Regions from separate parts of the Serratia sp. Ae19-1 genome, predicted to be linked through region 1. Evidence: predicted binding sites of a transcription regulator. Region 1 holds the regulator's gene; each other region holds the start of a gene.
What was found. Region 1 encodes Fur, which represses iron uptake genes when iron is present. Its sites were predicted from a motif close to ATAATAATGAGAACNACTATCAA; they were not measured.
Positions count from the first base shown of each region.

Region 1 (9,647 bases):
GCGTATTCATCCGACAGCAGCAGTTCGCGCATGGCGCGCACGCGATCGCGCGGACGCTGCGCCGGGGCCGCCTTTTCCAGCTCGACGGACTGCGACGCACTGGCGGCAGGCAACGCGCGCACCGGCTGACCGGCGGTGAATTTCAACATGCGGCGTAAAATATCGGACGCGCTTTCACCGATGTGTTGCGTGTGGCTGGCAATATAACGGTAAAGCTCTTCGTCGACTTCAATAGTTTTCATCTTTATCCAATACTGTTTTTTCTACTTAGAACCTGAAGCCAGATCCTGCATTCAAGCCATGGGATTATAAGGTTAAAAGCGCTGGAGCGAACACAACAATGTGCCTCCGGACGGCAAATGCAGACTAATACCTATAGCCGGCACTGCCAAGCCCGCGCCGCGAAAATTCCGCATGATTCATCGTGCGATTCAATCATGATACCCTAATCTGAATCTCTCTCAGTATGAACTTCGCCATGAAATTACATTATCAACTGCTGGCCGCCGAGTCAGATGCGCTGCCGGTGCTGCTGATCCACGGGCTGTTCGGTAATCTGGACAACCTGGGCGTGCTGGCACGCGATCTGCACCAGCAGCACAGCGTGATCAAAGTCGATCTGCGCAACCACGGCCTCTCCCCGCGCGCCGACGACATGAACTACCCCGCCATGGCGCAGGATCTGCTGGCGCTGCTCGACGAACTGCAGCTGGATAAAGCGATCGTCATCGGCCATTCGATGGGCGGTAAAGCGGCGATGGCGCTGACCGCCATCGCGCCGGAGCGCATCGCTAAGCTGATCGTCATCGACGTGGCGCCGGTGGATTACCAGACTCGCCGCCACGATGAGATCTTCGCCGCGCTGAAGGCCGTCAGCGCCGCCGGCATCACCCAACGCCAGGCGGCCGCCCAGCTGATGCGCGACTATCTGCAGGAAGAAGGCGTGATCCAGTTCCTGCTGAAGTCCTTCCACAATGGCGAATGGCGCTTCAACCTGCCGGTGCTGATCGAACGCTACGAAGACATCACCGGCTGGCAGGACGTGCCGGCCTGGCCGCATCCGACGCTGTTCATTCGCGGCGGCCTGTCGCCGTACGTGCAGGACAGCTATCGTGCGGACATCGCCCGCCAGTTCCCGCAGGCCCGCGCCCATGTCGTCGCCGGCACCGGCCATTGGGTGCACGCCGAAAAACCGGACGCGGTGCTGCGCGCCATCCACCGTTTCCTCGACGAAGCCTGAAAAATACGCTCATCTGGCGAAAAAACGCGCTAAAGATAACGGCTTAGCGCGTTTAGCCCGCAGTTAGGCATTGTCGCCGCTCCATCTGCTGGGGTAATATGGCGCGCTATAATTTTGCCGCCGCGCCAGCGCGTTCGCGAACGCCGGTTCGGGGGTGAATTTGGGTTAGGGTTTATTGGCCCGAAGTGTGTTAACCGATGCCTCCGGAAGCGTGCGAGCGCTTTTTGATGCAAACTCCCTTGCAGTACCGCTACCTATGGCAAAAGAACAAACGGATCGCACGACGCTGGATCTGTTCGCAGATGAACGCCGTCCGGGGCGCCCGAAAACCAACCCGCTTTCCCGCGATGAACAGCTTAGAATCAATAAGCGCAATCAGTTACGGCGCGATAAAGTGCGTGGATTGCGGCGCGTAGAGCTGAAAATCAACGCGGATGCGGTGGACGCCCTGAACAAACTGGCGGAACAGCGCAACATTAGCCGCAGCGAACTCATCGAGCAGATGCTGTTGGCGCAACTGGCGGAAGAACAGCCGGAACATTGATCTCTTCGGCCGCACGCGCGGCGCGGCGTTAAGGACAACGCCGGATCGACCACGCTTTTCTTCATTCTCCGGCATCGCATAAATGCGATAAAACCCCGGCGCCACTTTCTGGCATGATACGCATTTACCGGCAAGAGACTGCGCCTGTCGGCGCTCGCCCCGTTGCGAAAGGCTCTTGTCATGGCATCATTTTAATCGGCGTCAGCGGCGGCAGTGCTGGCATCGAGTAATGCAATTACTTGAATTTAAAGGTTATACGCGATATGGCTACTGTAGGCATTTTCTTTGGCAGCGACACTGGCAATACCGAAAACATTGCCAAAATGATCCAGAAAATTCTCCAGAAACAGTTTGGCGACGACGTCTCTGAAGTACACGACATCGCTAAAAGCAGCAAAGAAGACCTGGAAGGGTTCGATATCCTGCTGCTGGGTATCCCGACCTGGTACTACGGTGAAGCGCAGTGTGACTGGGATGATTTCTTCCCGACGCTGGAAGAAGTCGATTTCAACGGCAAACTGGTGGCGCTGTTCGGCTGCGGCGACCAGGAAGACTACGCGGAATACTTCTGTGACGCGATGGGCACCATCCGCGACATCATTGAACCGCGCGGCGCGGCCATCGTGGGCCACTGGCCGACCAAAGGCTACCACTTCGAGGCCTCCAAAGGCCTGGCGGACGACAACCACTTCATTGGTCTCGCGATCGACGAAGACCGCCAGCCGGAGCTGACCAACGAGCGCGTCGACGCCTGGGTCAAACAGATCGTCGAAGAGCTGAGCCTGGCCGATATCGTCGGCTAAACGCCGCAACTGGCGAAAGGTTGAACAAAGGCCCTGTAAAGTGCATAGTGTGCGCACAGGGCCATCATCGGCAGCAGGGATTGCTGCGATAGAAGCTACAGATTTGTAACTTCCCACCCCGTCAAGGTAGACTGAGTTATCGGTTTATCCCACCCATCAAGGCGTTGCATGCAAAACATGCAATAGTGCAATTATATCTTTGTTAACAACCGGCGGTTTCCATTTAGTACAACCGGTTCTATAATGAGACGCATTAACTCTTTGTGCCGACCGATGCCACAGGCGAGTACGCCTCAACTTGATTAGCATAGTAACAGGACTGAATTCGCATGACCGACAACAACATCGCATTGAAGAAGGCCGGCTTAAAAGTCACGCTTCCGCGACTCAAAATCCTGGAAGTACTGCAAAATCCGGAATGCCATCACGTCAGTGCGGAAGATTTGTACAAAAAACTGATTGATATGGGCGAAGAGATCGGCCTGGCAACGGTTTATCGCGTACTGAACCAGTTTGACGATGCGGGCATTGTGACACGTCACAATTTCGAAGGCGGCAAGTCCGTGTTCGAACTGACCCAACAGCATCACCACGATCACCTGATTTGCCTGGACTGCGGCAAAGTGATCGAATTCAGTGACGAATCCATCGAAGTGCGCCAGCGTGATATCGCCAAGCAGCACGGCATTAAGCTCACCAACCACAGCCTGTACCTGTACGGCCACTGTGAAACCGGTGACTGCCGCGAAGACGAAACGCTGCACGACAAGAAGTAAGCCTGACCGGTTATGAAAAACCGCCTCACCCTGAGGCGGTTTTTTTATGCTTGCTGAACGGTGAGCAAAAAAATCCCCGGACCAGCCGGGGAAAGATCATGTCATGAAATACTACAATTGCAGCGGCACTGCGACTCCACGTACTGCTCTCACTTTCACGTCCGCTTCACGCCGACACGCGCAGAGGCGGACGCATTCCCCCTTCGTTAAGCGGCCCGCCGCCATGACGACAGGCCGATGCGCCGGGCTTAGACCTTCTCGGCGCGGCTGTAACGTTTACCGTCCGGACTGACCGAACGCACCTGCACCTCACCCGATACCGCCGGCTTGGCCTTGGCGTCATAACGCTGCCACTGCTTGCCGCCGTCGGTGGAATACTCGATGCCCAATCCCGGCAGCGCGATATTCGCCTCCAGCTTGCCGCCCGCTACGCGTGCGCCGGGCACCGGCAGACGATAAGCGACGCCGCCTTTGTCCAGCTTGGCCAGTTCACGCTGGCCCAGGATATTGGCGAAGCGCAGCCAGTCTTTCTCCAGCGCCTTGGTGTCGACAAAGTGGGTCTCCCCGCCTTTGTATTCGCGGCCGGCGCGATAGTCCTGCTCCCAACCGGCGCGGTGCCAGGCGCGTTCGGCCACCGACAGCGCGCGCGGGAAGATCATGTATTCCATCTGCGGATCGGTGCGCTGGGTTTCGCTCCACAGCTGAGCGGACAACCCGTAGGCTCCCGGCCACGGCTTGTCGCTCTTGGCGTTGAAGTGGTTGCCGTCGCGATCGACCGAGGTTTCCGCGTTCTGCGGCATGTTGTCCGGCGCGAAGCTGAACACCTTGCGCTCGTCGCTGAAGCGGGTACCCCAGTAGTAACCGCGCTCGTCCGGGTTCACCTCGTAAGGGAAGTCCATGTAGACGTAGTCCGGGTTGGAGACCACCACTTCATACCCTTTATTGGCCCAATCGTTGACGCTGTCGAAACCGCCCCAGTACAAGGTATCCCAGAAGTTGACGCCCACGCGCGAGGTGGCGAACGACTTCGCGCTCTCGGCGTCTTTCAGGCCGTCCTGCCAGGCCTGCATTCTGTCGATGCCGTGCGCCTTCACCAGCTTGCTGACCTCCTGGCCGAAGTAGCTCGGCAAGTGCTCCATGTCGGCCACCTTGCCTTCTTTGATCATCGTCTGGCAAACCTGCGACTTGGCCCACGGCTTGTCTTCGTTGCTCTGGTCGATGACGCCTTTACCCGGCTCCGGTTTCGCCTTGTCGGTATAGCCGGCGCCCAGGCGGATGTTTTTCGCCTCGTCGCCGCCGAAGTGCCAGGTTTTGATCGGCTGCCCGGCTTCTTTATGCATCTGGGCGATCTCGCCGATCACCTTGTCGACAAAGCGCTGGGAAGAATCCAGGCACGGGTTCAGGTAGCTCTGGCGGTTAAAGAACTGCACGGAGGTGGTATTGGAGGTATCGGTCGGATCCACCAGGCGGAATTCGTTAGCCTCCTGCTCTTTTCCGGCGGCATGCAGCTTTTTATAGCGCGCCTCCATCGACACCACCGCGGCGCGGGCGTGCGCCGGCATGTCGATCTCAGGGATCACTTCAATCTGGCGCGCCTGGGCGTATTTGATGATGTCGATATAGTCCTGACGGCTGAAGAAACCGCCGTAGACGTCCGGCCCCTGGCCGTACTGCGGCAGCAGGCAGGTGGTTTCGGTCAGATCGTGGCAGCGCTGGCCGCCGACTTCCGTCAACTCTGGCAAACCGGGGATCTCGATACGCCAACCTTCATCATCGCTCAGGTGGAAGTGGAATTTGTTGAGCTTGTAGGCCGCCATCTGATCCAGCAGACGCAACACAGCATCCTTCTTATGGAAGTTGCGCGCCACGTCGAGGAAAATGCCGCGATACTGGAAGCGCGGCGCGTCGCTGGCGTCCAATGTAGCAATCTTGCCGCTGCCGTCGGTCGGCACTAACGACAGGATCGACTGCAACCCATAGAACACCCCGGCCTGATCGAAGCCGATCACCCGCGCCTCTTTTTTGCCGATCTTCAGCTCATAGGCGCCCGGCACCGCCATCGCGCCTTTAAACTTGCCCGGCTGGATATCGGTCTTGATCGGATAGCCGTTGGCCTGAACCGGCACGCCCAGCAGCGCGAAGCGCTGGGTGACGACATCTGCCGCCGGCTTGACCAGCGTGCTAAGATCCGGCGAAACTCCTTTGCGCAGATCGGCGTCCTGCGCGTGGACCTTCACCTGCATCGGCGTCGGCACGATCTGGCCGCGCAGCACGCCGGCGGGCAGCGTCTGCAGATCGGCATTGCTGACAAAGCGCGAAGCCGGCGTCATCAAAATGTTTTTGTCGTCTTTGGTGCGCTTCCACTGATCGCCGGTGAACGGCGCCACGAACTGGTCCAGGTTTTCGGTGTCGGTATTCGCCAGCATTTTCGGCTTGGCGTCGCCGGACGTGGCATACCAGCGCGGCAGGAAGTCATTTCTAAACAGCTGCCAATATTCGGCGACCACCGGGATTTCCACCGCCTTGCCCGCAGGGAAACCGCTGAATTTGGCGGTCGGCTCCAGCTTGTACAGATCGCCGGTGAGGTGGGCTATCTTGAACTGATCGTTATCCACCCGCAGGGTCTGGCGCGGGCTGTGGAAATAGATGACCCAGTCCTTGCCGTCGATCGCCTGGCCATCGTTGCTGAGGGTGAACAACACCCGGTTGCAAGAGGCCCAGTCGGCGCCCAGCGCCGCGCAATCCACGCCGTTTTCGCCGGCGCGGTTATCCAGCATTTTTACGTTCAGCTTCAGCTGGCTCAGTTGATCCACCAGCTGTTGATCGGCCATGGCGTTTCCCATGCCGCCCAGGAATCCCATCGTTGCCGTCAAGGCGGCAAGCGCGCTCAGTTTGAATGCGTTCATGATCTCGTCCTTCTTAATTATTGTTATCGCGAATTTCTTGCCACAGCTTGCCGCACTTGGCGTCGTAAGCCTGACCGTTACCGCTGTGCACCGCCATAATGCAGTTCTGATAATCCATCACCCGCACCGTTTCCTGCGCGGCGAACTGCTGGTGCTGCTTCTCTTGTTTCAACACGTTCAGCACCGCCTTGCAGGGCTGCAGACGCTCCGGCGAACCTTCGGCGGTGTTGATGCAGGCGCTGTAAGCCTGCTTCAATTTGGCGTCTTCCGGCGGCGCGGCGGGTTGCGCGCAGGCGCTCAAGGCCGCGGCGGCCGCCAACATCAGCATGATTTTTTTCATCGTTGAATTCCCTTAACTGCCCCCGGCCGCAAGGCCGGGGAACGCATCAGAAGATGGTGAATGGCGCGATGACCATGAACTTGACGTCTTTCTCGTCCTGGAAGATGTTGCCGTAACCGCCACCCCAGCTCGGGATGTTGGTGTGGTTGTCATATTGGGTGTAGTGCAGCTTGATCAGCGTGCCCTTGGCGCGCCCTTCCTGGATGGTGTACATCGCGTCCAGGCTCCAGGCGCTCTCTTTCAGGCGCTGGCTCTGATCGTAGATCGGGTTGGTGCTCGGCTTGGCGTCCCAGGCGTAGACATAAGAGCCGCCGACCGCCATGCCCGGCAGGTTCCAGTTGCTGAGGTCATACATCACGCCGGCGTACACCGCTTTCTCGCCGTTGGCGTTAAAGTCGGAGCGGTTGTCCCACCACACGTCCAGCCGACCGTTAGACGAGGCGTAGGTCGGGGTCATGCGCTGCAGGAAGAAGCCCTGATTGCCTTCCGCCTTGACCATGGTGCCTTCCAGACGCCAGTTGAACTGACCGGTGGTGTAACCGAAGGTCAGGGCCTGCAGCCAGGCCAGGCCGTCGTAGATGCTGTTCGGATCGTTCTTGTTGCTGATGCGGTCTTCCGCACCGTAGAACTGGTAACTGGTAGTCAGCGGGTTGCCCAGCACATCGAATTTGTAAGACGCCTTGGTGAAGTACTGATTCACGTAACCCTGGGCCTGGCCGAAAGCGGCTTCCAGCACCAGATCGTTTTTGAAATCGTACTTGGCGCCCAGCGAGTGCAGGTAGGAGACGCGGGTTTTCTTATCGTTCTGACGGAAATCGTCCATCTCGATATGCCACGGCGCTTTGTATTTGTCGGTCCACATGTAGGAGAAGCTCAACGCACCGGCATCGCCGTAGTCGAACTTGGCGCCGGCCTCGGCGCCCTGATAGGTGCCCGGCATAAAGCTCCAGTGCGGCGCCAGCAGGGTTTGGCCGCTCGGCTGAATGTAGCCGGCGCGCGCCCAGACCGGGCCGTATTTGAACTTGGCGGCGGCTTTGTACAGGCTAACGCCGCCTTTGTCGCCGGAGTAGTCTTCGTCGTAGGTACGGTTCTTCGAGGAGAACGCGATCTCGTTCGGGTGGCCGCTGGCGCTGGATTCAGCCAGTTCGATGGCGGTGAAGGCGCCGACATCCAGGCCGAACATGTCCCAGGCGTAGCCCGAGGCGAAATCCAGGCTCAGGTTGGCGGTAGAGTGCGACAGATTGGTGGTATATTGGTTGTAATCCTTGCTGTCCGGATTGAGATCTTTACGGTCGCGCTCACGTTGCCAGTAATAGATGCCGCCGGTCAGCGTGGAATCATCGATAAACCCTGCGGCTTTCGCCTCAGGCGCCATGGCAAACCCTGTTCCCAACAGCGCGCCCGCGACTGCGAGCGCCAGCGTTTTACGCTGAGCACCGTGCGTACCCATATTGAAATTCCTCTTTGACTTAACTTAAAAGTTGCAGCCGCCTGTGTTCACCACTGCCCTGCACGACTGCCAATAAAAAACCCGAACGGGTAAAAAATATTGCCGACGAGATGTTATTCCCACAGCACTAATTGCTACAGACAGACTATTTTTCGCGACACGAATTATCAAATGAAAAGTGCGGAAGATTTGTCAAAGTATGACAAGGAGCACATATCAGTGATAATTTGTTACGCCAGCGATCATGGAGGGTTTCGAATAAAAAATTCAATTAAATCAGAATAAACACAGATATAAGGTCAACCAGAGACGATTAATGGTTTCAGCCTGAGCTAATTCGTCAGTCAGAAGATAAAATCTGAGAGCGCTCTCTAGATGAAATTAATTCGCATCACGAATATATAAGAAAAATTTAATACTATTAAGGCCAATATCAAGAAGCTTATTGGTTAACGCGCCGTAATTAATTTAGCGCCCGCTAGAAAATGGGAGAGGAATGGGTTGTTTGCTCAATCGCAGGCATAAAAAAGCGCGGCCTAAGCCGCGCTGATACATTAATTTTCGAGGCGATTAAGATTAGCCTTCGATTTTCGCCCAGGTGTCACGCAGGCCGACAGTGCGGTTAAACACCAAATGTTCGGCCGAAGAGTAACGGCTGTCGGCGCAGAAGTAGCCTTCACGTTCGAACTGATAGGCCTTCTCCGGCTGTGCGGCCGCCAGGCTCGGCTCGACGAAGCCGTGCTTGATCACCAGCGATTCCGGGTTGATGGTGGAGAGGAAATCCTCCGCCGCGCCCGGGTTAGGCACGCTGAACAGGCGATCGTACAGGCGAATTTCCGCCGGCAGCGCGTGCGCCGCAGACACCCAGTGGATCACGCCCTTCACCTTGCGGCCGTCGGCAGGATCCTTGCTCAGCGTTTCCGCATCGTAGCTGCAGAAGATGGTGGTGATCTCGCCCGCTTCGTCTTTCTCGACGCGCTCGGCCTTAATCACGTACGCATTGCGCAGACGCACTTCCTTGCCCAACACCAGACGCTTGTACTGCTTGTTGGCTTCTTCGCGGAAGTCGGCGCGATCGATATAGATCTCGCGGCTGAACGGCACATCACGGCTGCCCATTTCCGGCTTGTTCGGATGGTTTGGCATGGTGACCATTTCCACCGCGTCGCCCATGTTCTCGATAACGATTTTCACCGGATCCAGCACCGCCATGGCGCGCGGCGCGTTTTCGTTCAGATCGTCGCGAATGCAGGATTCCAGCGCCATCATTTCAACGTTGTTATCTTGCTTGGTCACGCCGATGCGCAGGCAGAACTCGCGAATCGAAGCGGCGGTATAACCGCGACGACGCAGCCCGGAAACGGTCGGCATGCGCGGGTCATCCCAGCCTTCGACGATCTTCTCGGCCACCAGCTGGTGCAGCTTGCGCTTCGACATGATGGCGTATTCGAGGTTCAGACGCGAAAACTCGTACTGACGCGGGTGGCAAGGAATGGTGATGTTATCCAGCACCCAGTCATACAGACGGCGGTTATCCTGGAACTCCAGGGTGCACAGCGAATGGGTGATCCCTTCCAGCGCATCGGAA
Region 1 covers NZ_JBCHWD010000001.1:346,474-356,120, reverse strand. The annotation lists gene seqA (replication initiation negative regulator SeqA) at 1-242, opposite strand, end outside; gene ybfF (esterase) at 467-1,240, shown strand; gene ybfE (LexA regulated protein) at 1,497-1,784, shown strand; gene fldA (flavodoxin FldA) at 2,048-2,587, shown strand; gene fur (ferric iron uptake transcriptional regulator) at 2,917-3,363, shown strand; gene AAIE04_RS01720 (beta-N-acetylhexosaminidase) at 3,612-6,269, opposite strand; gene chiQ (ChiQ/YbfN family lipoprotein) at 6,283-6,609, opposite strand; gene chiP (chitoporin ChiP) at 6,656-8,059, opposite strand; gene glnS (glutamine--tRNA ligase) at 8,636-9,647, opposite strand, start outside.

Region 2 (9,647 bases), on a different contig from region 1:
ACCTGGTCGATCACCGGTTGCAGTTTGACGGCGTCCACGGCGCGCACCAGGTCTTCCAGCGCGCGGCGGTGGCCGACGCCGATGCCCTGAATCACTGCGGATTTCAATAGCAATGGGCCGGCGGGGGCGGAGATTTCGTTGCCTTCCAGAATGCCGATTACCGAGATACGTCCTCCCACCGCCACGGCCCGCACCGAGTTGCCGAGATTAGTGCCGCCCACGGTATCCACCACATGGTCGATGCCGCGATCCTGGGTCAGCTGATAGACCTTCTCCCCCCAGTCGCCATGCAGACGATTGATGCCGTGGTCGGCGCCCAGCGCCTTGGCGCGCGCCAATTTTTCGTCGCTGCCGGAAGTGACGTACACCTCGGCACCCTGCGCTTTGGCGATCTGCAGCGCGAACAGCGCCACGCCGCCGGTGCCTTGCACCAATACCGAGTCGCCGGCGCGCAGTCTGCCTTGCTCCACCAGTGCGAACCAGGCGGTCAGCCCGGCGCACGGCAAGGTGCTGGCCTGAGCATCGTCCAGCGACGCCGGCGCCGCCACCAGCCAATCTTCATGCAGTATCACGTATTCCGCCAGCACGCCCTGATAAAAACCGCCGAGGGTGTGATAAGGCACCCGGCGCGCATCGCCGTAGGGTTTTTGCTCGCCGTCGAGCCAACCGGGGCTGAAGGTGGAAATGACGCGCGCGCCGGGCTGAAAGCGGCTGACGCCGGGACCGATGGCATCGACCTCGCCGGCCATGTCCGAGACGGGAGTGAACGGCTGCGGCAGCGTGAGCCCCATGCCGCTTTCTATCATCAGTTTGTCACGGTAATTGAGTGAGATAGCCTTCACTTTCACTCTGATTTCGTGCGGCCCCGGCTGTGGGATGGCGCTTACGCTCAGCTGCAGGTGCTCACGCCCCAGGGTGCCCATCGTCCAGCGTTGCATGGTGTTGGTCATGATGTTCTCCAAAGTCAGCGATTAACAGACCTGCCGATAATATCGTTGATGAAGGTTCGCCAGTGGCGATAAGATTTCCGCAGATTGTTTCTTTCAGAGCGACAAATCATGAGCGATCGGTTGAACGGCATTTCGGTATTCGTTACCGCCGTGGAGGCGGGCAGTTTTGCAGTGGCGGCCAGCCGGCTGCATCTTTCGCGTTCGGCGGTCGGCAAAACCATCGCCCGGTTGGAGCAGCGGCTGGGGGTGCGGCTGTTTCATCGCACCACGCGCAGCCAGAGCCTGACCGACGACGGTGCGCTGTTCTACGAGCGTTGCCTGCGGGCGCTGGAGGAGATCCGCGGCGCAGAAACGCTGCTGGAGTCGGGAAAACGACAGGTCAGCGGCCGGCTGCGGGTGTCGATGCCGGTGCTGTTTGGCCGCATGTGCATTGCGCCGCTGCTGACCGAACTGACGCGCGAGCATCCTGGGTTGGAGTTGGAGCTATCGTTCAGCGATCGGGTGGTGGACCTGATTGAGGACGGTTTCGATATGGCGATTCGCAACGGTACACTGGCCAACAGCAGCGGCTTGGTGGCGCGGCGTATCGGCGATCACCGCATGGCGCTGTGCGCCTCGCCGGCCTATCTGCAGCGTCGCGGCGAACCGCATAACATTGAGCAGTTGGCGCAGCATGAGGCGGTGACCTACATGCGCGCCGGCGCGCGGCGCAGCTGGCGGGTGCTGGACGAAGGCGGCAAGCCGCAGGAGGTGATGCCGAACAACCGGCTGCAGATGGACGACCTGCAGGCCATTGCGGATGCGGCGACGGCAGGATTCGGTATCGCCTGGCTGCCGTGCTGGCTGGTGCGTGAACAGCTGCTGAGCGGGGCGTTGGTGCGCTTGCTGCGCGATCGGCCGGGTGCGGCCTTTGAAGCGCATGCGGTATGGCCGCACACGCCCCATCTGCCGCTGAAGGTGCGGCTGGCGGTGGATACGCTGGTGAGCAAGTTGCCCCCCAGCCTGGCGCTGGTCGAAAAGGCGCTATAACGCGCCGGGCTTAAGACGAGGCGGCGCGCTTCTTGCGCCAGATCACCAACATGGCGCCCAATAAGCCGACGAACAGCAGCAGCAGCGGCAGCAACATCAAGCCGGTCATCACCTGACTTTCGTGGCGTTTCACCAGCGGGATTTGGCTGAAAGCGTAGCCGAGGCCCACCAGCGCACAGACCCAGATCGCCGCGCTCAGCCAGTTGAACACCTGAAAGCGCGAGCTATTGAGCCCGGAGATGCCGGCCATGGTTGGCAGCAGTGTGCGCACGAAACCGAGGAAACGGCCGATCAGCAGCGCCGTCAGCCCATGGCGGTTGAACAGGCTGTGCGCGCGCTGGTGGTATTGCGCCGGCAACTGCAGCAGCCAGCCTTTTACCAGGCTGGTATGGCCCAGCCAGCGGCCCTGGATATAACTCAGCCAGCAGCCGAGGCCGGCGGCGGCGGTCAAAATCAGCAGAGTGGGGGCAAAGCCCATCACGCCTTTGGCGATCAGCGCACCCGACAGCAGCAGCAGGCTGTCGCCGGGGAGGAAGGAGGCGGGCAGCAGTCCGTTTTCCAAAAACAGGGTGGTGAAAAGCACGGCGTAAACCACCCAAATCACGCTTGGATCGGCGAGGGCGACAAAGTCCTGCTGCCAAAGCGCATGAATAATATCTCGTAATACATCCATTTTATGTCCTGTTGCATGCCGGTTGCGCCCGGGGTCACGTTCTCCAGGATGCGGCGGTTACCGTATCTGACAGTTACCCGGTTAGTGTACCGCTAATAGCTTAAGCCGACATTAAACGAGACGAAGAAAATTACCGGAATCCGCCTTAGCGCACGCCACTGAGGCGATCGAAACCGGCGGCCAGATCGGCGATCAGGTCTTCGACGTTCTCCAGGCCGATGTGTAAGCGCACCAGCGTGCCGGAGAAGTCGACGCCGCCCGCCGGGCGGATCGCTTCCAGTTCTTCCGGTTGGTTGGCCAGGATCAGCGACTCGAAGCCGCCCCAGGAGTAGGCCATGCTGAAGTGGCTGAAGTTGTCCAGGTAAGCGGCCAACTGCGTATCGTCCAGCCGTTCCTTCAGCACGAAAGAGAACAGTCCGTTGCAGCCGCTGAAGTCGCGGCGGTAGAACTCGTGGCCCTTGCAGCTCGGCAGGGCCGGATGATTGACCGTCGCCACCTCCGGCCGCGCGGCCAGCCAGTTGGCGACCTCGATGCTGCTGCGTTCGTGCTGTTTCAGCCGCACGCTCAGGGTGCGCAGGCCGCGGCTCGCCATGTAGGCGGTGTCGGCATCCACCATCTGCCCCATCAGATAGGAGTACTCGCGCAGTTGGTCCCAACAGCGCGCGTTGGCGACGGCGGTACCGAGCATGTAATCGGAATGGCCGATCAGGTACTTGGTGCCGGCCTGAATAGAAATGTCGATGTCGAAATCCAGCGCCTTGAACAGCACGCCCGCCGCCCAGGTGTTGTCGATCATGATCACCACGTCCGGCGCCACGGCGCGAATGGCCTGCACCATGGCCGGGATATCCTGCACTTCCAGGGTGATGGAACCGGGGGACTCAAGGAACACCACGCGAGTATTGGGTTGGATCAGATTGGCGATGTCGGCGCCGATCAGCGGATCGAAATAGGTGGTGCTGACGTTCATGCGGCCGAGGATATGGGTGCAGAAATCCTGGGTCGGCTCGTACACCGAGCCTGTGACCAGCAGGTGATCGCCGGCGCCGACGAACGACAGGATCGCATTGGCCACCGCCGCCGCGCCGCAAGGGTACAGCACGCAGCCGGCGCCGCCCTCAAGCTCCACCATCGCATCCTGCAGCGCAAAGTGGGTCAGGGTACCGCGTCGGCCATAAAACAGCTCGCCGTGGGCGCGCTGTGCGGTGGCGTGTTTTTTGGCGGCGACGGAGTCGAAGACCAGGGAAGAGGCGCGTTGCGTAACGGGATTGACGGAGCCCTGGGTGTAGCGTTTGCCGCGGCCGGCGCCGATCAGCGTGGTTTCGATGTGTTTTGACGTCATGGTACCTGGCTCACCTCTGGTTGCTCTGCACGTGCCCGTTTGCGATAGCCCTTACGTTAGCATGAGTTAATATAGCCATCCAGACGTTTTAACTTCTGGATATAGAAACGGCTATAATTGGCTGCCGGTCACGCATTTCTCGCGTCATCCTTCTGCCGAGTGGGAAGAGAGAAGCCCATTCCTCGGCTGAGGCGCCGTTCGGCAGCGTGGTCTTGTTGCACCGTTGTGGGATAAAAGTAACGAAATCGCCCTATAAAAGGGGCTTTTAGCGCTGAACGGACGCGGATTGGCACTTTGCGGCTAGGCTGTCTAAAATTTTCTCGTTTATTTGGTAAATAATAATGAGAACTACTATCAATCCCCGGTTGGTTTGATATGATCGCACGCTGAATTATTCCTTAATTTTGATCGGTAATGGGTGGAGGCACAGCGTGAAAACGGCTGGCAAGAATTTAAATCAAGGATCGTTCGGTCAGGGCCGGGCGCAGTGGGGCAAGGCCTTTGGCCGCAGCCTGATGGCTTCTATGGTGCTGGTCGTGGGGCTGGCCGGCAGCGCGCAGGCCGCGCCGGCGACCAACCCGGCCGTTACCGAAAGCGTTGCGCCGAGCACCGCGCCGGCAGCCGCCGCGCCTGAGAGCATCACGCCGGTGAACCCGGCACCAACGATCCAACCACCGGAAACTCGCGGCATGGACCTGTCCGTCTGGGGCATGTATCAGCACGCCGACGCGGTGGTGAAAGCGGTGATGATCGGCCTGGTGTTGGCCTCGATCGTGACCTGGACCATTCTATTCTCCAAGGGCAGCGAACTGCTGCGTGCCAAGCGCCGTCTGCGCCGCGAACAGCTGACGCTGGCCGAAGCGCGTTCTCTGGATGAAGCCTCCGAACTGGCGCAAAACTTCTCACCGGAGAGCGTCAGCGCGGTATTGCTGAACGACGCGCAAAATGAGCTGGAGCTGTCTGCGGAATCCAACGACAACAACGGCATCAAAGAGCGCACCGGTTTCCGCCTCGAGCGCCGCGTAGCGGCCTACAGCCGCAACATGGGCCGCGGCAACGGTTTCCTGGCCACCATCGGCGCCATCTCGCCGTTCGTCGGTCTGTTCGGTACCGTGTGGGGCATCATGAACAGCTTCATCGGCATCGCCCATTCGCAGACCACCAACCTGGCGGTCGTGGCGCCGGGCATCGCGGAAGCGCTGTTGGCGACCGCACTAGGTCTGGTCGCGGCTATCCCTGCCGTCGTTATCTACAACATCTTCGCTCGCGTCATCAGCGGCCATCGCGCCCAGGTGGGCGACGTAGCGGCACAGGTCTTGCTGCTGCAGGGCCGTGATTTGGATCTGGCCGCGACGGCGGAAGCCAAGCGCTCACAGCACGCACACCAACTGCGGGCGGGGTGAGTCATGGCGATGCGCTTAAATGAAGATCTGGACGACAGCGGCGAACTGCATGAAATCAACGTAACGCCGTTTATCGACGTCATGTTGGTGCTGTTGATCATCTTTATGGTGGCCGCGCCGCTGGCAACGGTAGATATCCGCGTCGATCTGCCGGCCTCCTCCGCCAAGCCGCAGCCGCGGCCGGAGAAACCGGTGTTCCTGTCGGTGAAGGCCGACAAGCAGCTCTACGTCGGCGATCAGCCGGTGAATGCCGATCAGCTGACTTCGGTGCTGGATCAACGCACTCAGGCGAACAAAGAAACCACCATCTTCTTCCAGGCGGACAAGAGCGTGGACTATGAAACGCTGATGAGCGTGATGGACACTCTGCGTAAAGCCGGCTACCTGAAAGTGGGGCTGGTGGGCATGGAAGGCGCCGCCAAATAGCGGGCTGATGAAACAGAAAAGGGCGCTTCGGCGCCCTTTTTTACTGGTTCAGAGATATCACTCTCCGGCCAACAAAGCCCGGGAACCGGCATGGCGCCAGCGGATACGGCCCGGCAGATAAAGCGCGTTCTGTTCCAGCGGCCGCTCGTCGATCAGTGCGGTGACTTGGTCGAAGCTATATTGCGCCAACGCCCGGCAGTCCTGTGCGACGGTGTCGATCTTCAGCGTCATGCAGTCGAACAGGTAGTGATCGTCGAAGCTGCACAGGTGGATGTCGCTCTCCATCAGCTGATGTTGAGTCAGATAACGCAATACCCCTTCCAACAGGCCGCAGGCGGCGGTAAACAGCGCTTTGGGCGGCCGCCCCAACTGTGCGCAAAGCTGAGCGAACATCTCGTAACCTGAGCTGGGATGATAGTTGCCGTTGATGATCCATTCCGGTTTGCACGTTATGCCGGCGCGCTGCAGGCCAAGCTGGAAACCGGCCAGCCGATCGCGGGTCGGCGAAATGCGCGGCTGCCCGCCGAGAAAATAGATCTCGTCCGGATGTTGGCGCGCGACCTTTTCCACCAGGTCGGCGGTCGAGTTGACCGAATCGGTGATCACCAGCGGCAGTTCGGAACCGGCGATCAGACGATCCATCTGCACCACCGGTAGCCCGGCGTTGATCTTCTGGTATTCGGCATCGTTCAACTGGCTGGAGGCGACGATCAAGCCGTCCACCTGCCGCTGCACCAGACTGTTCACCGCCATCATTTCCTGCGCTGGGTTTTCATCGGTGCAGGCGATCAACAGCTGCAGCCCGGCTTCGCGGCATAGCGTTTCCAGCTCGCGCGAAATCACCGCAAAACCGTAGTTGGTCATCTCCGGTACGACCAACCCCAGCGTGTGGCTGCGGTTGGAGCGCAAAGAGCGGGCGTGGATGCTGGGCTGATAATGGTGTTCGTGCGCCAGCGCCAGAATGCGATCGCGGGTGTCGTCGGACACCCGGTATTCCTTGCTGCGGCCGTTCAGCACCAGGCTGGCGGTCGATTTCGACACCCCGGCCAGCGTGGCGATGTCACTGATGGTAATGCGTTTATTTTTTTTCACTGACGCCATCTGAAGTCATCGGAGGATGCGTCATTCTAGCATGCATGGCGTCAGCGGCCAGTATTCCAACGCCAGCGGCGCGCTCCCGCACAGCCGCAGTTGCGGCTCACCAGCCGGGAAGTAGCGTGCGCTCATCACCGCCTCGCCATGATTGATGAAAATCTCCACGCTGGAACGATCGAACAGCAGTTGCAGATGCGTGACCGGGCCGCGCCAGTAACGGTGCTCCGGCCGGCCGTCGGCCAGGGAAGCACGCGTCAGCTGCAGCCTTTCGCCGTCCCAGTTCAGCGTCATCGCGTCGCCAAAGGTTGCGTTGAACGGGCCCTGTGGCGTTAATTGCAGCTCTGCGGCGCCCAGTGCGTAGACGGGGGCGTCATCGGCGCGCCCCTGCCAGCATGTTGGTTCGCCGCGCAGCTGTTGCAGCTCGCGTGCCGGGCGCTGGTGGAGGCGGCCATGCTGCAGCAACAGCTCGCGCGGGCAGGTCATGGTGTGGAGCCAGCCGTAAAGGCGCGTCGGATGGGCTTCTTCATCTTGTTCGGGTACGCCCATCCAGCCGAACATCAGGCGGCGACCATCTTCCGCCAGCGTTGTCTGCGGCGCATAAAACTCGAAGCCGGCGTCCAGTTCGCGAAATTCGCCGTGACGGAAGGCTGCCTGCTGGTAATCCAGCTTGCCGAGCAGATAACCGGCCTGATAGCGATTGAGGTAACGTTCTGACTGCGGCGCCAGTCCCTGCGGGCAGCAGATCAACACCTCGTCACCGTCCAACGAGAACAGATCCGGGCACTCCCACATGTAGCCGAATTCACTCAGACCGTTCAGGCCGGAACCGGCGATTTCTCCCAGCGCTTGCCAGTCGCGCAGATCGCTGGAACGACATAGCAGCACCTTACCGCGATCCTGCAAGTCACGTGCGCCGAGCACCATGTACCAGTCATTTTGATGACGCCACACTTTCGGATCGCGTACGTGACCGCTGTAGCCCTCCGGCAGCGGCAGCACCGGCCCGAGTTTGCGATATTCGCCCCGCTCGCTTTCCTGAGCCAGGCATTGGTAGGCGGTGCGTGAGCCGTCTGGGAATTTCACGTTGCCAGTGTAGATCAGCGTGATTTTGTCTTCCGCCACCACGGCCGAGCCGGAGTAACAGCCGTGGCTGTCGTAACAGGCGCCGGGCGCCAGGGCGATCGGCTGGTGCTCCCAATGCAGTAAATCGGCTGACTGCCAGTGTCCCCAGCATTTGTTGCGGTGATCGCAACCCAGCGGATTCCACTGATAAAACAGATGATAAATGCCGTTGTGCTGGATAAAGCCGTTGGGATCGTTCAGCAGGCCAACGCTGGGTGCCAGATGCCAGTCCGGTCGGTGCGGATCGCGCCGCGCGAGCGGCTGGCCGTTCATTAACGCCCGCATTGCCTGCTTGATTAAGCTGAGTTCTTCCATCATTGCGCGTCCGTTTTGTATTTCAGCAATAGGGAGAGGACAAAGGCGCTGCCAAAGGCGATCGCCAGACCAATGATATAGCTGACCAGAGAACTGGCCTGCACGATCGCCATGCCGGGGATCGCCGTCAGCCCGACCGCGTTCATGCCGACATGGTTGGCCACCACCCAGGCACCGCCGAGCGCTCCGCCCGCCAGCGCCGCCAGAAACGGTTTCACGAAGCGCAGGTTGATGCCAAACAGCGCCGCCTCGGTGATGCCGAGCATGGCGGAAAAGGCCGAAGGTACCGCAATGGCTTTGATTTTGGCGTCGCGGGTTTTGAAATAAACCGCCAGACAGGCGCCGCCCTGAGCGATGTTGGCCATCGACCAGATCGGCAGCAGGAAGTTGACGCCGATATTGGGGTTGCCGAGCAGCCCGGCCTCTACCGCGTGGAAACTGTGGTGGATGCCGGTGATGACGATAGCGGAATAGAGACCGCCGAACAGCAGCCCGGCGAACCACCCCGCATGGACAATCAGCGTGCTGAGCACGAAGGAGATGCCGTCGCCCAGCGCCCGACCGGCGGGGCCGATAAACAGCAGGGCGACAAAGCCTGAGATGACCACCGTCAGGAACGGCGTCAGGATCAGATCGAGCGCGTTGGGGATCACCTTGCGCAGGCGTTTTTCCAACAGGCTCATGAACCATACCGTCAGCAGCACCGGGAACACGGTGCCCTGATAGCCGATCATGGCGATTTCCAGACCGAAGAGGTTCATGGTGTGGAACCCTCCGGCGACGCCCCAGGCGTTGGTCAACGCCGGATGTGTCAAAATGCCGCCGAGCGTGGCGCCCAGATAAGGGTTGCCGCCGAATTCGCGTGCGGCGGTGAAACCGATCAGAATCGGCAGGATAATGAACGCCGCCGAGCTGAACATATCCAGCATGATGAACAACGCACTGTCGGCATCGGCCCAGCCGTAGGTTTTCACCATGCCGAGCAGCCCCATTAACAGACCGGAAGCGACGATCGCCGGGATGATTGGCACGAAGATGTTCGACAGCAGGCGGGCGATGCGCTGCAGCGGGTTGAGTTTTTTCGCCGCGATATCGGCGGCTTCGGCCTTGCTGGATTCGCTGACGCCTGCCGCCTTGATGAATTCCGCATGCACCTTGTTGACCAGCCCGGTGCCGAAGATCACCTGGATCTGGCCAGCGTTGCTGAAGCAGCCTTTGACGCCGTCCAGTTTGCCGATGGCCTCTTTGTCCACCTTGCTGTCGTCCACCAGCACCAGGCGTAAGCGCGTGGC
Region 2 covers NZ_JBCHWD010000013.1:4,217-13,863, forward strand. The annotation lists gene AAIE04_RS24035 (zinc-dependent alcohol dehydrogenase family protein) at 1-950, opposite strand, end outside; gene AAIE04_RS24040 (LysR family transcriptional regulator) at 1,059-1,979, shown strand; gene AAIE04_RS24045 (DedA family protein) at 1,990-2,652, opposite strand; gene metC (cystathionine beta-lyase) at 2,798-3,994, opposite strand; gene exbB (tol-pal system-associated acyl-CoA thioesterase) at 4,426-5,397, shown strand; gene exbD (TonB system transport protein ExbD) at 5,401-5,823, shown strand; gene AAIE04_RS24065 (LacI family DNA-binding transcriptional regulator) at 5,881-6,924, opposite strand; gene AAIE04_RS24070 (sucrose-6-phosphate hydrolase) at 6,946-8,355, opposite strand; gene AAIE04_RS24075 (sucrose-specific PTS transporter subunit IIBC) at 8,355-9,647, opposite strand, start outside.
Region 2: exbB (tol-pal system-associated acyl-CoA thioesterase) is a predicted target of Fur. The motif match lies at 4,330-4,352, and genes of this name have one in related genera.

Region 3 (9,647 bases), on a different contig from region 1:
AGCAACCACAGCGCGGTGGCGGCCATCAGGCCTGACATCGCGCCGTTGAACACCCGCAGTTTCCAGGTGACCCGCAGCGCGTTGCGCAACCGATCGCCCAGCACCGCCCACAGCAGCACGCAAGGCAAGTTCAGCAGCGCGAAACCGGCGATGACCGACAGCGTATGGACAAAGGTGGCGCCTTCGCGCGGGGTGAACAGGATCGCCACGTTGATCACCATCAGCCAGGCCTTGGGATTGACCGCCTGAAACAGCGCGCCGTTGAGCAGGCTCATCGGCTGCGCCTGCTCTTTGGCGTCCGGCGAGGCGGCCTGGAACAGTTTCCACGACAGCCACAGCAGGTAGGCGCAGCCGATCACCGCCAGCGGGAAGCGGATGACGCCGGCCCAGCTCAACGCCAGCGCCAGCAGCGGGATAATGATCGCCAGCTGCACCGCGCAGCCGACGCAGATGCCGAACAGCATCGGCAGGGTGCGGCGCAGGCCGAAGTTGACGCCCGACGAGGCCAGCAGCAGGTTGTTGGGGCCGGGGGTGATCGACATGACGGTGACGTAGCTGACAAAGGCGGAGTCCAGCATGGCAGGTTCCTTGAAAATGACGGTGATAACGAGAGGATCAGCATAATCGCTGCGATGGGATGGTGACAGAATCACAAATCGTATATTGTCATGGTTACAGTTGTACGAAATGTAAACTGTAACCATTGCCTGGAGAGAAACTGTGACCCTGCTCGATGAGACCCCGGATACCCGTTACCTGCAGCTGGCGGATACGCTGGCTGAGGCCATTCGCCGCGGCACGCTGCTGCCCGGTGACCGCTTGCCCTCGGTGCGGCGCTGTGCGCAAACCCATCGCGTCAGCATCAATACCGTGGTGTCGGCTTACCGCACGCTGGAGGATCGCGGGCTGATTGAAGCACGGCCACAGTCGGGGTTTTATGTGCGCAGCACGCTGCCGGCGCTGAAGATGGCCTCGGCGCCCAGCGGCCGTATCGAACCGCCGGCGGACGACGTGCTGGCGCTGATCGATACGGTGTTCGCCGCCCAGCAAAACCCGGCCTTCACCAACATTGCGCTGGCCTGCCCGCAGACCAGCGATTTCTATCCCGGCGGCAAGCTGGGGCGCATGCTGTCCTCTCAGCTGCGCCGCCAGCCGGATCTGATCGGGCAGTACCCGTTGCCGCCCGGCAGCCTGCGGCTGCGCCAGCAGATCGCTCGCCGCTCGATGACGCTGGGTATGCTGCTGGAGCCGGGCGACGTGGTGCTGACCCACGGCTGCATGGAAGCGCTGCAGCTGGCGCTGCGCGTCACCACCCAACCGGGCGACTGCGTCGGGCTGGAGTCGCCGACCTACTTTTATCTGCTGCCGCTGCTGGCCAGCCTGGGGCTGAAAGCGCTGGAAATCCCCACCGACCCCCAGCTGGGGCTGTCGCTGGATGCGCTGGAACTGCTATTGAACGAGAAGCGGCTGAATGCGGTGATCGCCATGCCGACGGTGCAAAACCCGCTGGGTTGCACCATGCCGCTGGCGGCGAAAAAGCGACTGGCGCGGCTGATGAACGATCATCAGGTGCCGTTGATTGAAGACGGGCTGTATGCCGAGATCCAGTTCGGCGGCGCGCTGTCACCGGCGGTGAAGGCGTTCGATCGCGACGGCTGGGTGCTGTTTTGCTCCAGCTTCACCAAAACGCTGGCGCCGGATTTTCGCGTCGGCTGGATCTGCGGCGGCCGTTTCCATGAGGCGTTGCGCAAGCTGAAGGCGGTGTCATCGATGTCCGAGTCGCAGCTACTGTCGGAAACGCTGGCGACCTTCCTGGAGAGCGGCGGCTACGATCACCATTTGCGCAACCTGCGTAAGCGCTACGCCGCTCAGGTGGACGAGGCGCGGGCGCTGATCGCCCGGCATTTCCCGCGCGGCACGCTGGCCACGCAGCCGGCGGGCGGCTTCGTGTTTTGGGTCGAGTTCCCTCCTAACGTGGACAGCGTGGCGCTGTTCCATCAACTGCTGGAGGAGCAGATCTGTTTGACGCCGGGCACCCTGTATTCCCCCAGCGGGCGCTACCGCAACGCGCTGCGGCTCTCCTGCTGCTACCCGTTCAACGCGCGCTACACCCAGGCGCTGGCCCGGCTGGGCGCCAAAGCCTGCGAGATGAGCGGCCTGCCGCCCGGTATTGCGCAGGACGGGTAACGGCGCGCGCCTTTTGCTACAATGCCGGTATTGTTGATTAGCGTGCCATTTTGGGCACAACGGGCCAGAGACCATGAAAGAGAAAGAAAAGGCAGAGATCAAGCGCCTGAGCGACCTGCTGGACGCCTTGAACCACAAAGACGTCACCGTGATCCAACAGGGCAATCCTGAGTTGATCGCGCAGCACACCAAAGAAAAAGAGAAGCTGGCGGCGGAGATCGAGCGCCTGAAAAACGTGCGCGGCGAGAAGCTGAGCGCCGAAGCGCAGAAGCTGAGCAAGCTGCCGTTCAGCCGTGAAATCACCAAGAAAGAGCAGGCCGATATGGGCGCGCTGAAGAAAAGCGCACGCGGGCTGATCGTGGTGCACCCGATGACCGCACTGGGCCGTGAGATGGGCCTGAAAGCGGTCACCGGTTACGCCAAGAAAGCGTTCTGAACCCCGGGCGTCAGACCTTGGTGGTGAAATACGCCTTGGTCTGATAGGGCACGGTTATCGTGTCCTGGCCCTGCAGCTCCTCTTCTTCCGCCACCAGTTGGCGCAATTGATCGATAACCTGCTCCTGTTGCGGCTGCGGCAGCGCGGCGATAAAGCTGGTTGAACGCACGCGGTTGTAGATCACGTCCTCCACTGCGCCCCGGTGGCCCAGCATAAACACCTGCTCCTGCAGAGGTTCAAAGCCTTTGAACGGGAAGAACTTGCGCCATTCACCGGTATAGAAACGCGGCGCATCGCCTTCGTGGCGATCGACGATCTGATTCAGTTTACGCACCCAACCGACGCGCGCATCGCGCATGTTCCACACCAGACCGAGTTTGCCGCCGGGCTTGAGAATGCGCTGGATTTCCGCCAGCGCCTGCGGCGTGGCGAACCAGTGGAAGGATTGGGCGCACACCACGGCATCGACCGACTCGTCCGGCAGCGGGATCGCCTCGGCGGTGCCCGCCAGCGTTTTCACCTGCGGCAGCGCCGCCGACAGTTTTTCCAGCATTTGCGGCACCGGTTCGACGGCGATCACCTGCGCGCCGGTTTCCAGCAGGCGCGGGGTGAACTTGCCGGTGCCGGCACCGAGATCGATAACCGTCATGCCGGCGTGCAAACCGATGACGTCACGCAGCCAGACGGCGATTTCCGGCGGGTAATCCGGCCGGCCTTTCACATAGCGATCGGCATTGGCCTGATAGCCTTCGGCGGCGGCGTGATGAATCGAATGGGTCGGGGTGGTCATATACCTGGCTCCTGGCTGAAAAAACGTGCGGCTACAGTATAGGCGGAAGAAAATGTTTAGCGCGGCATCCGGCGCACGTTTTTCATCTTTTCCGCCCGCGTGTTCAACGGCCGAGCAGGCGGCGATTGAAGTCCTCGAGGCGCCCTTCGGCGAGCCGCGTGAGCATGGTCTTGCTCCAGCTGGCGGAGAGGCCGGCCACCGCCAACAGGCGGCGGTACTGTTCCGCGTCGAACGGCATATGCCAGGCGATGGCGATAGCTTCGGCGACCGTCACGTCGCTGCTGCGCGCCGCCAGCGCCAGCGGACGGTCGCCGCTGACCGCGCCCGGCGACACCACCCGATACAGCCAGCCGCAGCGGCCGCTTTGCTGCATCAGCACCGAAATGTCCTCGATGGCGAAGTGATAATTGAGCTTGAAGCACGGCGAGCGCGGCTGGGTGACCTGGATCAGCGCCTCGCCCCAGCGGAAGATGTCGCCCATAAACACATTGTGTTCGGTCAGCCCTTCGGTGGAGATGTTCTCGCCGAAGGCCGGGGCGCAAAATTGCTCGGCCTGCGCCGGAAACTGCTCGCGCCAGTGGGCATAATGCTCGCGCGGGTAGTGGCACAGCGCGCGGTCCGGCCCGCCGTGGTAGCTTTTTTCGGCCTGTTCGTCGCCTTCCAGCCCGAGCGGCGTGAGCCGGATGGCGCCATCCACCTGGCGTTTGGCGATGGCGCTGGGGCGCCCGCCTTCATAGGGTTGGATGCTGCCGATGTAAACGTCTGGGTGATGCATGTGCGCCTCCGTGTCTCGCGTCGAGGGCTCAGCATAGCCTGAGTTGTTCCCGTACACTACCCGGCGTTTACCTGTACGGAAGGATGTGTTTTTCCTGTCTATATTTAGGCTTTTATCGTCGAGAAAAAACCATGCGTTTCATTGTATTGAGGCATGCGGAGTCAGAATGGAACCGCTCGGGGATTATTCAGGGGCGAAGTGACAGTCCGCTGACAGAAGAGGGGCGACGTCAAATCGCTGGGCTTGGCGCTCGCTTGCAAATGTTATCGGTCACTTTGTTGATCAGTTCACCGGCTGGCCGGGCTTTTACGACAGCGGAGACGTTGGCTGAGAGATGTGGCTGCACTGTGCAAATGGATAAGCGTTTGCAGGAGCAAGATTTTGGCCGACTGGAAGGATTATCTTATGCGCAGGCCATGCGCGATTATCCTGAAGCGACGCAGTGCCTCTTTGCCGGTAAGGCAGAGGCGTCGGCTCCGGGAGGGGAGAATGCTTATGAGGTTGCCTGGCGCCTGATGGCTTGTCTGTCCGATCTGGCTGTCGATGGACAAAATCAAACGCTTGGTGTGGTTACGCACGGCCATGCTCTGCAGGCACTGATTTGGTGGCTTAAAGGGGCTGACCCGCAGGAGGACCTCCGCAGATACGGTCATCGCAATTGCGGCTACGCAATGCTTGATGCGACCGCCTCTGGTTTTAATTTGTTGAATTGGGGAGTCGCGACCCACCTGTTGCCACAAAGATAGGGCGAGGAACGGATATTCCTCGCCTGAGGGCGTCAGAAGGTGGTCCAGTTCTCTTCCGCTGCGGCGTTGGCGGCCGCGGGTTTTACGGCCGGCGCTTTCGGCGCGGCGGCTTTCACGGTGGCGGGTTCGGTCTGCTCCGCCAAACGGAACACCGAAACGCTCTGCAGCAGCATCTCCGCCTGCTCTTCCAGCGAATCGGCGGCGGCGGCGGACTCTTCCACCAACGCGGCGTTCTGCTGGGTGGTGTGGTCCATTTCTACGATCGCCTGGCCAATCTGGGCGATGCCGCGCGTCTGTTCATCGGAGGCGGCGGCGATCTCGGCCATGATGTCGCGCACGTGGGTAACCGAGCGGACGATCTGCTCCATGGTGTTGCCGGTGCTTTCCACCAGTTCGGTGCCGGTTTTCACCCGGCTGACCGATTCGGCGATCAACCCTTCGATCTCTTTGGCTGCCTGGGCGCTGCGGCTCGCCAGGCTGCGCACTTCGCTGGCGACCACCGAGAAGCCGCGGCCCTGTTCGCCGGCGCGTGCCGCTTCGACAGCGGCGTTGAGCGCCAGGATGTTGGTCTGGAAGGCAATGCCGTTGATCAGGGTGGTAATTTCGGCGATACGTTGCGAACTGCTGGAGATATCGCGCATGGTGCTGACCACGTTTTCCACCAGCTTGCCGCCCTGCTGCGCGGTCTGCGAAGCGTCGGTGGCCAGCTGATTGGCGTGATGGGCGTTGTCGGCGTTCTGTTTCACCGTGGCGGTCAGCTGTTCCATGCTGGCGGCGGTTTCCTCGACCGCCGCCGCCTGCTGTTCGGTACGGGAAGAGAGATCGGTGTTGCCGGCGGCGATTTCCGCCGAGGCGGTGGAAACCTGGCTGACGCCCATCTGGATCTTTTCAATCATGGTGCGCAGATTTTGGCTCATCGCCGCCACCGCGTTCAGCAGCTGCCCCAGCTCATCGCGGCGGGTGCTGGTCTGCGCCTGGCGCAGGTCGCCGCTGGCGATGCGTTCCGCCATCGCCAGCGTGCTGTGCAGCGGACGGATGATCTGCAGCGTGATGCGCCAGGCGATAAGCACTCCGGCGATGATGGCGATCAGGGTGGTGATGCCCATCTGCAGCTGCGCCAGATTGATGTTGTTGCGCGTTTGCACCAGCTCGTCCTGCATAAAGGCGTTCACCAGCGTGCCGATCGCCTGCGCGCGTTCGCCGAGCTGCCGGCTGATCTGCTGCTCGTGCTCATAGGCCGGCAGGTAGGCCGCAATGCGGTTTTTGTAATCGTCCAAAGCGGCCAGCAGCGGCTGCAGCTGCGGGCGCTGCGCGTCGCTGACCCGGCGGCTCAGGGCGTTGGCCGCGTCACGCGCGTCGTCAATGGCCGCCATCAGCGGCGCCTCGGTTTCCTTGTTCAGGCTCAGCAGCAGGCCGCGCGCGCCGTAGCGCACCTGGGTCAGCTTTTGGTTCAGCTGGATAAAGGCCAGCTGCAGATCGCCGTTGGTCAGCTGACGTTCCACCTGGCTCAGGCTGGCCTGCACTTCCGACATGTTCCAGCTCTGGCGCACCGCATCTTTGGCCGCCACCGCCTGCTCAAAGACTTTTTGCTGCTGCTGGTATTCCCCGATCAGCGTCACCAGACGCTGCAGATCCTTGCGGCTTTGGGCGTCCCAGTCCAACGCCTGCCCCTGGTCTATCAGTTTGACGGCGTTGTCGATATTGGCGCGATTGTTCTGAATATATTCCGGCTGGTAGGTCTGGCCATACATGGCGCGGTTGTATTTGGCCTGATTGATCTCCTCGTTCAGCCGGTTGCTGAAGTCGATGCGATCGGCGCGGGATTCGATGATGTGCAGGTATTGCGCTCCGGTGCCGGCGATGACGACCGCCAACAGCAGCAACAGCGCGAAGCCGAGACCGAGCTTTTTACCTACGGTGAGATGAGTGAACTTTCCTGCCAATGCTTGCAATGCCGCCATAGCGTTTTTCCTTCTCCGGGCGAACGTCAATTGAACAAACCATCGGCAAGAAGTGGTCAAACTTTAGCGGATTTCAGGCAAAAAAATACCCGCCGGCGGCGGGCATCTTCATCAGCGGGGGCGAATTACTTCTTCGCAGCGAAGCGTGCGGCCGCTTCGTCCCAGTTGACCACGTTCCAGAACGCCTTGATGTAGTCAGGGCGTTTGTTCTGATATTTCAGGTAGTAAGCGTGTTCCCATACGTCCAGACCGATGATTGGGAAACCGGAAGCGCCGGCGACGGCTTCGCCCATCAGCGGGCTGTCCTGGTTGGCGGTAGACACCACGGCCAGTTTGCCGTCTTTCAGCACCAGCCAGGCCCAACCGGAACCGAAGCGGGTGGCTGCGGCTTTTTCGAACTCTTCCTGGAATTTCTCAACGCTGCCGAAATCGCGCTCGATGGCCGCTTTCAGATCGCCGCCCAGCGTGGTGCCGGTTTTCAGGTTTTTCCAGAAGAAGCTGTGGTTGGCGTGGCCGCCGGCGTTGTTGCGCATGAAGGTGCGTTTGTCGGCAGGCACTTTATCCAGATCCTGGATCAGCTCTTCAACGCTGTATTTGGCCAGCTCAGGGTAGGCTTCCAGCACGGTGTTGGCGTTGTTGACATAGGTCTGGTGGTGTTTGGTGTGATGGATTTCCATCGTCTGCTTGTCGAAATGCGGTTCCAGTGCGTCGTAAGCGTACGGCAGGGATGGCAGTGAATAACTCATAATCATCATCTCCAGTGGTGTATGGGCGGCGCAAAGGGCGAGCACCGCGTAAGCAGTCGGATCATTATAGTTAATTAAATGATATTGAAAATGATTATCAATGCCCTGTGAAGTGTGTGGTTAATGAACAAATCGCTGCGTTAACAGACTGATAGAAAAGAAGCCTTGAGCGCCACCTGATGCCCTCGCGCCGACATGTTGGTTACTCTCTATACTGTAGAGAGCGCCGGGCCTGTACAGACGCCGAAATGTATCGAAATGTGCCAATGCGTTCACTGAATGAGCACGAGTGTGTAACAACCACAAGCACGCTGTGGTAATATCGCCGCGTCGCGTATCAGCATAACAACAGTGACATTAGCGCTCTGCCGTTTTGGCGAAGAGCGCCATTTGAACAATGTGACAATCGAGTGTAAAGGAGACCCCCATGCAGGTCAGCAGAAGGCAGTTCTTTAAGATCTGCGCTGGCGGTATGGCAGGAACGACGGTGGCCGCGCTGGGCTTTGCCCCTGAAGTGGCGTTGGCGGAAACCCGGCAGTACAAACTGCTGCGCGCCCGCGAGACCCGTAATACCTGTACGTATTGTTCCGTCGGCTGTGGGCTGTTGATGTACAGCCTTGGTGATGGCGCCAAAAACGCCAAAGAAAGCATTTTCCATATCGAAGGGGATCCGGATCATCCGGTAAACCGCGGCGCGCTTTGCCCGAAAGGTGCCGGCCTGGTTGACTTCATCCACAGCGAAAGCCGCCTCAAGTACCCGGAATATCGGGCGCCAGGGTCGGACAAATGGCAGCGCATCAGCTGGGACGACGCCTTTACCCGCATCGCCAAGCTGGTGAAAGAAGACCGTGACGCCAACTTCATCAAAACCAACGATCAGGGCGTTACCGTCAACCGTTGGCTGACCACCGGCATGCTGTGCGCCTCGGCCGCCAGCAACGAAACCGGTTTTCTGTCGCAAAAATTTAGTCGCGCTCTCGGCATGCTTGCCGTAGACAACCAGGCGCGTGTCTGACACGGACCAACGGTAGCAAGTCTTGCTCCAACATTTGGTCGCGGTGCGATGACCAACCACTGGGTTGATATCAAGAACGCGAATTTGATTATCGTCATGGGCGGTAATGCGGCGGAAGCGCATCCGGTGGGGTTCCGCTGGGCGATGGAAGCCAAAATACACAACAATGCCAAGCTGATCGTAATCGATCCGCGCTTTACCCGAACCGCATCGGTGGCGGACTTCTACACGCCGATCCGCTCCGGGACCGACATCGCTTTCCTGTCGGGCGTGTTGCTGTATCTGATGACCAACAACAAATTTAACCGCGAGTACGTCGAGGCCTATACCAACGCCAGCCTGCTGGTGCGGGAAGACTTTGCCTTCGAAGACGGCTTGTTCAGCGGCTACGACGCGGAAAACCGCAAGTACGACAAAACCACCTGGAACTATCAGTTCGACGAGAACGGCTTCGCCAAGCGCGACGTCACGCTGCAGGATCCGCGCTGCGTGTGGAACCTGCTGAAGCAGCACGTGAGCCGCTACACCCCTGACGTGGTGAACAACATCTGCGGCACGCCGAAGGACGATTTCCTCAAGGTGTGCGAATACATCGCCGAAACCTGCGTGGCGGATAAAACTGCGTCGTTCCTGTATGCCCTGGGCTGGACTCAGCACTCGGTCGGCGCGCAGAACATCCGCACCATGGCGATGATCCAGCTGCTGCTCGGCAACATGGGCATGGCGGGCGGCGGCGTCAACGCGCTGCGCGGCCACTCCAACATCCAGGGTCTGACCGATCTCGGCCTGCTGTCGCAGAGCCTGCCGGGCTACATGACGCTGCCGTCGGAGAAACAGACCGATCTCGAGACTTACCTGAAGGCCAACACGCCGAAGGCGCTGCTGCCGGGCCAGGTGAACTACTGGGGCAACTACCCGAAATTCTTCGTCAGCATGATGAAGACCTTCTACGGCGACAAGGCGCAGAAGGACAACAGCTGGGGCTTTGACT
Region 3 covers NZ_JBCHWD010000002.1:517,255-526,901, reverse strand. The annotation lists gene AAIE04_RS07820 (LysE family translocator) at 1-578, opposite strand, end outside; gene AAIE04_RS07815 (aminotransferase-like domain-containing protein) at 721-2,187, shown strand; gene AAIE04_RS07810 (YibL family ribosome-associated protein) at 2,261-2,623, shown strand; gene AAIE04_RS07805 (class I SAM-dependent methyltransferase) at 2,634-3,413, opposite strand; gene yiiM (6-hydroxyaminopurine reductase) at 3,517-4,188, opposite strand; gene AAIE04_RS07795 (histidine phosphatase family protein) at 4,320-4,934, shown strand; gene AAIE04_RS07790 (methyl-accepting chemotaxis protein) at 4,967-6,895, opposite strand; gene sodA (superoxide dismutase [Mn]) at 7,021-7,641, opposite strand; gene fdnG (formate dehydrogenase-N subunit alpha) at 8,069-9,647, shown strand, end outside.
Region 3: sodA (superoxide dismutase [Mn]) is a predicted target of Fur. The motif match lies at 7,720-7,742, and genes of this name have one in related genera.